Regions from separate parts of the Streptomyces sp. NPDC015032 genome, predicted to be linked through region 2. Evidence: riboswitches for the same ligand, from Rfam matches in the RefSeq annotation. Region 2 holds a riboswitch; each other region holds the start of a gene.
The links. Region 2 has a riboswitch for glycine ahead of gcvP (aminomethyl-transferring glycine dehydrogenase). Riboswitches for the same ligand answer to the same signal wherever they lie in the genome.
Positions count from the first base shown of each region.

Region 1 (3,270 bases), on a different contig from region 2:
CGGCAGAGCCACGACCTCGTACGGCTCGTGGCTGCCCCGGATGTCCACTCCGACGCCCGCGGTGCCGGGCGCGGCGTGTGCGGCGTCCACGTACGCGATGGCGATCGGCTTGCCCAGGGTGGGCGAGGGGGCGCCCGAGGTGACCTCGCCGACGACCTCGCTGCCGGTCCCGCCCACGGCGACAACGGGGTAGCCGGCGCGGGGCACGCGGCGGCCCTCGGCGATCAGTCCGACCAGCTTGCGGGGCGGGGCGGCCTCGGCGCGCTCGGCGGCGGCCCGCAGGGCCTCGCGGCCGACGAAGTCGCCCTCCTTCTCGAACTTCACGACCCGGCCGAGACCGGCGTCGAACGGGGTCAGCCCGGTGGTCAGCTCGTGCCCGTAGAGCGGCATGCCGGCCTCCAGGCGCAGCGTGTCGCGGCAGGAGAGCCCGCACGGGATCAGGCCGCGCGAGGCGCCCGCCTCGGTGAGGGCCTTCCACAGCTGCTCGGCGTGGACGGGGGCGACGAACAGCTCGAAGCCGTCCTCGCCGGTGTAGCCGGTACGGGCGATCAGTGCGGGGACACCGGCGACCGTGCCGGGCAGACCGGCGTAGTACTTCAGCCCGTCCAGGTCGGCATCGGTGACGGCGGCCAGGATGGCGGGGGACTCGGGGCCCTGGACGGCGAGCAGCGCGTACGCGTCGCGGTCGTCGCGCACCGCGGCGTCGAAGCCGCCGGCCCGCGCGGTCAGCGCGTCCAGCACGGTCTGGGCGTTCCCGGCGTTGGCCACGACCAGATATTCGGGGGCCGCGTCCTCTCCGAGGCGGTAGACGATCAGGTCGTCCAGGATGCCGCCGTCCTCGGCGCAGATCATCGTGTAGCGGGCGCGGCCCACGGCGACGGTGCCGATGTTGCCGACCAGCGCGAAGTTCAGGAAGGCCGCGGCCTCGGGGCCGGTGACGGTGATCTCGCCCATGTGCGACAGGTCGAAGAGACCGGCCCTGGTGCGGACCGCGTTGTGCTCGTCGCGCTCGCTGCCGTACCGCAGGGGCATGTCCCAGCCCGCGAAGTCGGTCATGGTCGCGCCCAGCGAACGGTGCAGGGCATCGAGGGCAGTGAGACGGGGGGCGGTGCTCATGGATGTGGCTCCCGGGGCATGACGACGAGGACAATCCCTCCCCATCTGTCATCGGAACCTGAGAGGTTCGCCGAGAGCCCCCGAAGGGTTCGGCTTGCACCTTGGGTGGGGCCGCGGAGCGGCCCGCTTTTCAGATCTGCCTCATCCACGCGGTACGGGGCCTGAGAGATTCAAGGGAGGAACTTGCTCCTTCGGCGCCCGGCACATGCAGTGACCGGAACTCTCCCGCGCGGATTCAAGCGGCCTTTATGGAGTTGGCCGGGTCATCATCGCACGCATCGCGCCGGAGTGGGGCCCCGGTCCCTCACAGGAATCAGCGGCGTGGACGGTTGTGCTGCATTACCTTTTCTTTACACTTCAGGGGCATGTGTGGGGTGACCCGACAGGGGGAGGGGCGATGACGCTGCAGCGGTACGCGACGACCACGGAGGCCGCGCACGGCGCGATGCCCGCACAACCGGGGGCACCGGCCACCGGTACGCCCCGTCCGCACACGCCCGTGGTGCGGGACCTCCGGGAGCGGGCCGGGCGCAGCCCGCGCAGCCTGCGCTTCGGCGCGGGCGACGTGGTGGTGGTCTCCGGGCTGCCCGGCAGCGGCAAATCGACGCTCATCCGGCGGGCGGTGACGACGGCCCACGCCATCGACTCCCAGGACACCCGGGACCACTGGGCGCGGATCGTGCCCCGGTTACTCCCGTATGCCGTCTACCGCCCCTTCGTCCGCGTCGCCCACTACCGGAGGCTGTGGCGGGTGCTGCGCTCCGGTGAGTCCGTCGTCGTCCACGACTGCGGAACCCAGGCATGGGTACGCGGCTGGCTGGCCCGTGCGGCGCGGCGCCGGGGCCGGGTGCTCCACCTCGTCCTGCTCGACGTCACGCCACGTACGGCGAGGGAGGGCCAGCGGGAGCGCGGGCGCGGCGTCTCCGGATACGCGTTCGCCCGGCACCGCAGGGCGGTGGGAAGGCTGCTGCGGGACGCCGGGACCGGCCTGTTGCCGCCCGGGTGCGCCTCGGCGGTGCTGCTGGACCGCGCGGCGGCGGGGCGGCTGGACCGGATCGCTTTCGCCGACGCACAGGGCCCGGGAGCCGGACGTTAACCTTCTGCCGGAAGGCTCGGGGAAGAAGGGGAAGCAGTGGACATTCCGGCGCAGGGCCAGTCCCATCCGCAGGGCGGATGGCCCGCCAATGAGCTCGAAGAGGTGCTGATGGCCTCGGTGGGCAGCCCGGAGGCGGGCGGACGGCTCGTCGAGGTGCTCGGGCGCAGCCAGGTCTGGGTGCCCCTGCCCAACGGCGGCGGACCCGACTCCCCCGACCTGGACCTGCCGACGCTGGAGATCGAGGGCGCCGCGTACGTTCCCGTGTTCAGCTCCGAGCAGCAGTTCCTCAGCTGTGTCGGTACCTCCATGTCCTTCACCGTCGCGCCCGCCCGCGAGTTCGCCCGCGGACTGCCCCCGCAGCTCGGTGTGGCGGTGAACCCGGGCGGCGCCGTCGGGATGCCGCTGCCGCCGCCCGCCGTGGCCGAGCTCTGCCGCGCCGGACGCACCCCGCTGGACGGACCGGCCGGCGGAGGCCGCGTCCGGCTGTACGAGCCGGACTGGAAGGAAGAGCCCGTCGACTTCCTCGCCGCGGCGGCCGGCGAGTTCGAGGAGAGCGGCGTCGTGCGCACCGCCCGCCGGACCCTGGCCAGCATCGAGGGCGGTGAGCCCGTCCTCTTCATCGGTGTCGAGCTCTCCACCTGGGAGGGCGCCGACCGCACCGCCCCGATGGACGCCCTCGGCCGTGCGCTCGGCCGCGTCGAGGTGCCCTGGCCGGTCAATCTGGTCCTGCTCGATGTGGCGCAGGATCCGGTCGGGGACTGGATGCGGGAGAAGCTCCGGCCGTTCTACCAGCGCGCGGGCGAGTAGCACCCGGGACGGCGCCCGCGGACGGCTCCGGAGTGGATCACTGCGCCGGCCCGAGGCGTCAAGTCGGTGTCAGGACCGGCGCATAAGCTGGTTTGATGGCTGGTGCCACGGCATCATGCCGCACCCGTGTGCCCGGGAGCGGCGGGCCGACACAGTGGATCGAAGAGGGGCGGGACCAGGTGAGTGCGTCAGGCACCGCGGCGGCCGGGCAGGTCGAGCACATGCTGCGCCAAGTGACGCCCGGGCGCTAC
Region 1 is NZ_JBIBVN010000024.1:118,837-122,106, reverse strand. Features, by position in the region: gene gcvT (glycine cleavage system aminomethyltransferase GcvT) at 1-1,116, opposite strand, end outside; glycine riboswitch at 1,257-1,354, opposite strand; gene ACF08M_RS28305 (AAA family ATPase) at 1,514-2,212, shown strand; gene ACF08M_RS28300 (enhanced serine sensitivity protein SseB) at 2,249-3,019, shown strand; gene ACF08M_RS28295 (enhanced serine sensitivity protein SseB C-terminal domain-containing protein) at 3,199-3,270, shown strand, end outside.
Region 1: linked by a shared signal. The riboswitch ahead of gcvT (glycine cleavage system aminomethyltransferase GcvT) and the one ahead of gcvP (aminomethyl-transferring glycine dehydrogenase) in region 2 are both predicted to bind glycine.

Region 2 (3,270 bases):
TCCGGCCATCACGGCGCTGGCGGCGTTGGTGCCGTGCGCGGAGGACGGGATGAGGCAGACGGTCCGCTGGTCGTCACCGTTGGCCCGGTGGTACGCCCGTACCGCCAGGAGGCCCGCAAACTCGCCCTGCGAGCCGGCGTTCGGCTGGATCGATACGGCGTCGTAGCCGGTGACCTCGGCGAGACGCTCCTCCAGCTCACGGATGAGGGTGAGGAAGCCCTGCGCCTGCTCGGCCGGCGCGAAGGGGTGCAGCGCGCCGAACTCGGGCCAGGTGACCGGCTCCATCTCGGTGGTCGCGTTCAGCTTCATGGTGCAGGATCCGAGCGGGATCATGCCGCGGTCCAGCGCGTAGTCCCGGTCGGCGAGCTTGCGCAGGTAGCGCAGCATGGCCGTCTCGGAGCGGTGCTGGTGGAAGACCGGGTGGGTGAGGATCTCGTCGGTGCGCAGCAGACCCTCGGGCAGCACGTCGGCGGCCGCGGCGTCCAGCGCCTCGATGTCCCCGTCGGTGCCGAATGCGGCCCAGACGGCGGCGATCTGCACCCTCGTGGTGGTCTCGTCGCAGGCGAGGGAGACCAGGTCGGCGTCGACGAGCCGCAGGTTGACACCGCGCTCGCGGGCGTCGGCGACGATGTCGGTGGCCTTCCCGGGGACGCGCACGGTGAGGGTGTCGAAGTAGGTGCCGGTCACGACGTCGATGCCGGCGGCGCGCAGACCCTCGGCCAGGATCGTCGCGTAACGGTGGGTGCGCCGGGCGATCGTCCGCAGCCCGTCCGAGCCGTGGTAGACGGCGTACATCCCGGCCATGACGGCGAGCAGCACCTGCGCGGTGCAGATGTTGCTGGTGGCCTTCTCCCGGCGGATGTGCTGCTCGCGGGTCTGCAGCGCCAGCCGGTAGGCCTTGTTGCCGTCCGCGTCGACGGAGACACCGACGAGGCGGCCGGGCAGGCTGCGGGCGAACTTCTCGCGCACGGCCATGAAGCCGGCGTGCGGTCCGCCGAAGCCCATCGGCACACCGAAGCGCTGCGTGGTACCGACCGCGATGTCCGCGCCCAGGTCGCCCGGCGAGGTGAGCAGGGTCAGGGCCAGCAGGTCGGCGGCGACCGTGACGACCGCGCCGAGCTCGTGGGCCTGCTCGATGACGGGCTGGATGTTCCGCACGGCCCCGGAGGCGCCCGGGTACTGCACCAGGACACCGAAGACACCGCGCTCGGCGACCTCTGCGGGAATGCCAGCGGAGAGGTCCGCGACGACGACCTCGACACCGGACGGCTCGGCGCGGGTCTCGATGACGGCGATCGTCTGCGGCAGGGCGTCGGCGTCGACCAGGAAGACGCCGTTCTTCACCTTGCCGACACGCCGCGAGAGCGCCATGGCCTCGGCGGCCGCGGTGCCCTCGTCGAGCAGGGAGGCGCCGGAGGTGGGCAGGCCGGTCAGTTCGGCGACCATCGTCTGGAAGTTGAGCAGCGCCTCCAGGCGGCCCTGCGAGATCTCCGGCTGGTACGGCGTGTACGCCGTGTACCAGGCGGGGTTCTCCATGACGTTGCGGAGGATCACCGGCGGGGTGAAGGTGCCGTAGTAGCCGAGCCCGATCATCGGGGCCAGCACCTGGTTGCGGTCGGCCAGGGCGCGCAGCTCGGCGAGGACCTCGGCCTCGGTGCGGGCGGCCGGCAGCCGGAGTGCCTCCGCGCTCTTGATGACGTCGGGCACCGCGGCCGCGGTCAGCTCGTCCAGCGAGCCGTAACCGACCTGGGCGAGCATCTTCGACTGCGCCTCGCCATCGGGACCGATGTGGCGCTCTTCGAACGGAATGCCCTGCTCCAGCTGGGAGAGCGGGGTGCGACGGGGGGTCATGGTGGAGGCCTCCTGGTCTTCACGACCTGCGAGGGGCACCACGGCGCGGGTGCCCGAACGGCCTCCCCCTCTGTCATCTCAACCTGAGAGCTTCACCGGCGCGCCCTGCGGCGTGCCGGTTTTCACCGTCGGTGAGGAAGGGAACCGTACCGGCACTCGGCCGCACGGAGCCCGCCCTGCTTTCCAGAGTGACCTCGTCCGTGCGGTACGTGGGCCTGAGAGATTCCGGGGAGGATTTGCTCCTTCGGCGCCTCCGGATTCGCTCCGGAGGACTCTCCCGCACGGGGTCAGCAGCCGTCACCAGCCTACCAGCGGGGTTCATGGCGGAATTCTCGAGTGGCCAACCCCCCGGATCTGCACTTTTGTAGAGCTTGTGGAGTAGCCGCGACCAGTGGGAGGGATCGTGCAGACCGACATCGATCCGCGCAGCCTGATCGGCCGCAAGGCCTTCGACCGCAAGGGCACCAAGATCGGAACCGTGGACGAGGTGTACCTCGACGACGCGACCGGTGTGCCCGAGTGGGCGGCCGTACGCACCGGACTCTTCAGCCGGGACGCTTTCGTCCCGCTGGAACCCAGCGAGTTCGTGGAGGATTCGCTCCGCGTTCCCTTCGACCGCGCACTGATCAAGGACGCACCCGACTTCGGCGTCGGCCGTCATCTCTCGCCGGAACAGGAGCTCCAGCTCTACCGGCACTACGGACTGGACTCCCCGTCCGAGGAGACCGGCCCGGACAGGGACTTCGGCAGACTTGCCGGCCAGGACGAGTAGTCCACCGGGTTCCGCACCAGCGGCAGCGGATCGGCCGGATGCAGCTCCGCGTCGTCGATCCGGAACGTACGCACTCGGCCGGGCACCGACCCCGGCTCCTCGAACCGCACCGTCACCCGGCCGATACCGCTGCCCTGCACCCAGCCGTGGCCGTGGACGTCATGGCGTACGTCGTGTCCGGCGGGCCAGCGCCGCGCGGCGAGCTGCTCTGCGGGCTCGGGGGGCTCCTCCCGCGCACCGCCCGCCGGCTCGTCCCCCTCGTCACCCGCCTCCGTCGCTTCTTCGACCGTCTCCCCCGTCGCGGCCCGTTCACCGGCGGCCTGCGCGAAGAGGTCCTCCTGTGTGTAGTCGGCGAGCCCCGTGACGCCCACGCCGAGGAGCCGTACGCCTCCGGTGGTGTCCACGGCCTCCAGGAGCCGTGCGGCAGCCTCCCGGACCACGGTGGGGTCGTCCGTGGGCCCACGGAGCGTCTCGGACCTCGTGAGGGTGGAGAAGTCGTACCGGCGCACCTTGAGCACCACCGTCCGCCCGGACCGCCCCGCTCCCCGCAGCCGCTGTACGCATCGGTCGGCCAGCCGCTCCACCTCCGTCCGGACCCGCACCCTGTCGTGCAGGTCCGTGTCGAAGGTGTCCTCGACCGACACTGA
Region 2 is NZ_JBIBVN010000023.1:116,387-119,656, forward strand. Features, by position in the region: gene gcvP (aminomethyl-transferring glycine dehydrogenase) at 1-1,851, opposite strand, end outside; glycine riboswitch at 2,045-2,141, opposite strand; gene ACF08M_RS27730 (PRC-barrel domain-containing protein) at 2,255-2,623, shown strand; gene ACF08M_RS27735 (DNA polymerase IV) at 2,548-3,270, opposite strand, start outside.

Region 3 (3,270 bases), on a different contig from region 2:
GATGCCGTTCGCGCTGGCCAAGAGCCAGAGCCTGCCACTCCTCGTCGGCGCCATCGTGTCGGTCGTCGGGCTCCTGATTTCGCTGGCCTGGGCAACCGAGACCCGAGGCCGGTCGCTCAGCGACACCGCCGCAGGCGCCGGCAACCCGGCCTATCCCGCTGCCCCCTCCCTCACCACCACCGTTCCGAACTGACTGGAGACTGTGATGAACCACGACAACCGACCCTCCCCGATCGGAGCCCTGGACGCCACGAAGGTCCCGCGCTTCGCCGGCCCGGGTACCTTTGCCCGGATCCCCGACATCGGCTCGGTCAGCGACTACGACATCGCGGTCCTGGGCGTGCCGTTCGACGGGGGTACGTCGTACCGGCCGGGCGCCCGCTTCGGACCGATGGGCGTCCGTCAGGCATCGCGTCACCTGCGCCCGAAGTTCCACGTCGAGCTCGACACCGCACCGCTCGAAGCGCTCCAGGTCGTCGACGCCGGTGACGTTCCCTGTACGCCGTTCAGCATCGACGAAGCGGTCGCCCAGATCGAGGGCTACGCCCGCGACGTCGTGGGACAGTCCGACCGGCGCATCGTGAGCATCGGCGGTGACCACACGATCGCGCTGCCCATGCTGCGCGCGGCCAAGGACAAGTACGGCCCGGTCGCGCTGGTCCACTTCGACGCGCATCTCGACACCTGGGACACCTACTTCAACGCTCCGGTCACGCACGGCACGGTCTTCCGCCGGGCCTTCGAAGAGGGCCTGCTCGCCGAGGACAAGTCCATACATCTTGGCATCCGTGGACCGATCTACGACCAGATGGACCTCGTGAACGACAAGGCGTTCGGCTTCCGGGCGATCCGTGCCGGAGACCTCGACGTCATCGGGATCGACGGGGCGGTGGACGCCGTACGGCGACGCGTGGGCGACGCACCGGTGTACGTCTCGATCGACATCGACGTACTCGACCCCGCGTTCGCGCCCGGGACGGGTACACCGGAGATGGGCGGGTTCAACAGCCGCGAGCTGTTGCGTCTGCTCCGCAGCCTCGACGGGCTCAACATCATCGGCGGTGACGTGGTCGAGGTCGCTCCGGCCTACGACCACGCCGAGATCACCTGCGTCGCTGCGGCCACCGTGGTGTTCGACCTGGTCACGCTCATGACGAAGAACCAGGTGGCCAGCCCCGTACCGACGGCCGCGGACCACGCCTGATTCCGGGCGCGACTCAGCGGACACCAGGGGCCGTCAAGGCGCTGACCCGCCTTGACGGCACCACCGCCTGACCTCGCGGTCAGGCTCGACAACTCAACATCGCGCCGCTCGAACCGAAGCGGGAGAGCCCTCGCTCATCCTTGGCGAGGCGCCGAAGGAGCAACTCTCCCCAGAATCTCTCAGGCACAACTACCGCTTCGGCGAGGCGACTCTGGAAAGTCAGGACCTCATGTCCTGCGCCCACGGTGCAAACCGCCGGACCCGGTGGTGAAGCTCTCAGGTACCGATGACAGAGCGGGGAGGTCATCCGTCCACGGCGCCGCGTCCGCGGTGTCCCTCCAAGGAGCCTCCCACCATGACCCCACCCGATTCCCGCGCGTCGGGCGCGTTCGCCACCCGGCACATCGGCGTCAGCGACGCCGACCGCGCCAAGATGCTGGCCGAAGTCGGCTGTCCGACGCTTGCCGGCCTGATCGACGCCGCCGTCCCGAGCGGCATCCGCAGCACCTCCGGCCTGAACCTGCCCGCCGCGGCCACCGAGGCCGAGGCGCTCGCCGAGCTGCGCGAGCTCGCGAGCCGGAACACCGTGGCCGTCCCGATGATCGGCCTGGGCTACCACGCGACCGTCACGCCCGCGGTAATCCGGCGCAACGTGCTGGAAGACCCGGCGTGGTACACCGCCTACACGCCGTACCAGCCGGAGATCAGCCAGGGCCGACTGGAGGCGCTGCTCAACTTTCAGACCATGGTCGGCGACCTGACCGGGCTGCCGACTGCCAACGCGTCGCTGCTCGACGAGGGTACGGCGGTGGCCGAGGCCGTCACGGTGATGCGCCGCGTCGCGGGGAAGGGTCGGCGCCGCGTCCTGGTCGACCACGACACCCTGCCGCAGACCCTTGACGTGCTGCGCACACGGGCGGCCGCCGTCGGCATCGAGGTCGTCGAGATCGACGTTGCCGAGCCGCTGCCGGAGGACGGTTTCTTGGGGGTGGTGCTGTCCTACCCCGGCTGCTCGGGCGCGGTCCGTGACCTGCGCGCGGTGACCGCCGCGGCACAGGCACGCGGGGCGCTCGTCACCGTGACCGCCGACCTGCTGGCGCTCACCCTGCTCGTGCCACCGGGCGAGTACGGCGCCGACATCGTCGTGGGGTCGTCCCAGCGGTTCGGTGTCCCCCTGTTCTACGGCGGGCCGCACGCCGGGTTCATCTCGGTCCGCGAAGGGCTCGAACGTCATCTGCCCGGCCGGCTCGTGGGCGTGTCCGTGGACGACGCCGGCCGGCCGGCGTACCGCCTGGCACTGCAGACCCGCGAGCAGCACATCCGGCGCGACAAGGCGACCTCCAACATCTGCACGGCGCAGGTGCTGCTCGCGGTGGTCGCGTCGATGTACGCCGTCTACCACGGTCCCGACGGACTGACCGAGATCGCCCGGCGGACGCACCGGCACGCCGCGCTCGTCGCCGCGGGTCTGCGTGCGAGCGGGATCACGCTGGTGCACCGCGAGTTCTTCGACACCCTGCTGGTGGCGGTTCCGGGTCGCGCCGAGGAGGTCGTAGCGACCGCGCACGACAAGGGCCTGCGGCTGCGGCTGGTGGACGGCGACCGGGTCGGCATCTCCTGTTCCGAGGTCACCACGGACGAGCACGTCCGCCTCGTGCTCGACGCCTTCGGCCTGGCCGGCGGCGGCCTTGACACCCTGACGCCCGACGTCTCGGCGGTGCTCCCGTCGGAGCTGCGTCGTACCTCCCCGTTCCTCACCCACCCGGTCTTCCACCAGCACCGCTCGGAGACCACGATGCTGCGCTACCTGCGCAAGCTCTCCGGCCGTGACTTCGCGCTGGACCGCGGCATGATCCCGCTCGGGTCCTGCACGATGAAGCTCAACGCGACCACGGAGATGGAGCCGCTCAGCTGGCCCGCGTTCGCGGACCTGCACCCGTTCGCCCCGGTCACGGACGCGGCCGGATACCTGGCCCTGGTCGCGCAACTCGAGGCGTGGCTGGCCGAAGTCACCGGTTACGCCAAGGTCTCCATCCAGCCGAACGCCGGATCGCAGGGCGAGCTCG
Region 3 is NZ_JBIBVN010000069.1:5,720-8,989, reverse strand. Features, by position in the region: gene ACF08M_RS39935 (MFS transporter) at 1-193, shown strand, start outside; gene speB (agmatinase) at 206-1,204, shown strand; glycine riboswitch at 1,314-1,409, shown strand; gene gcvP (aminomethyl-transferring glycine dehydrogenase) at 1,560-3,270, shown strand, end outside.
Region 3: linked by a shared signal. The riboswitch ahead of gcvP (aminomethyl-transferring glycine dehydrogenase) and the one ahead of gcvP (aminomethyl-transferring glycine dehydrogenase) in region 2 are both predicted to bind glycine.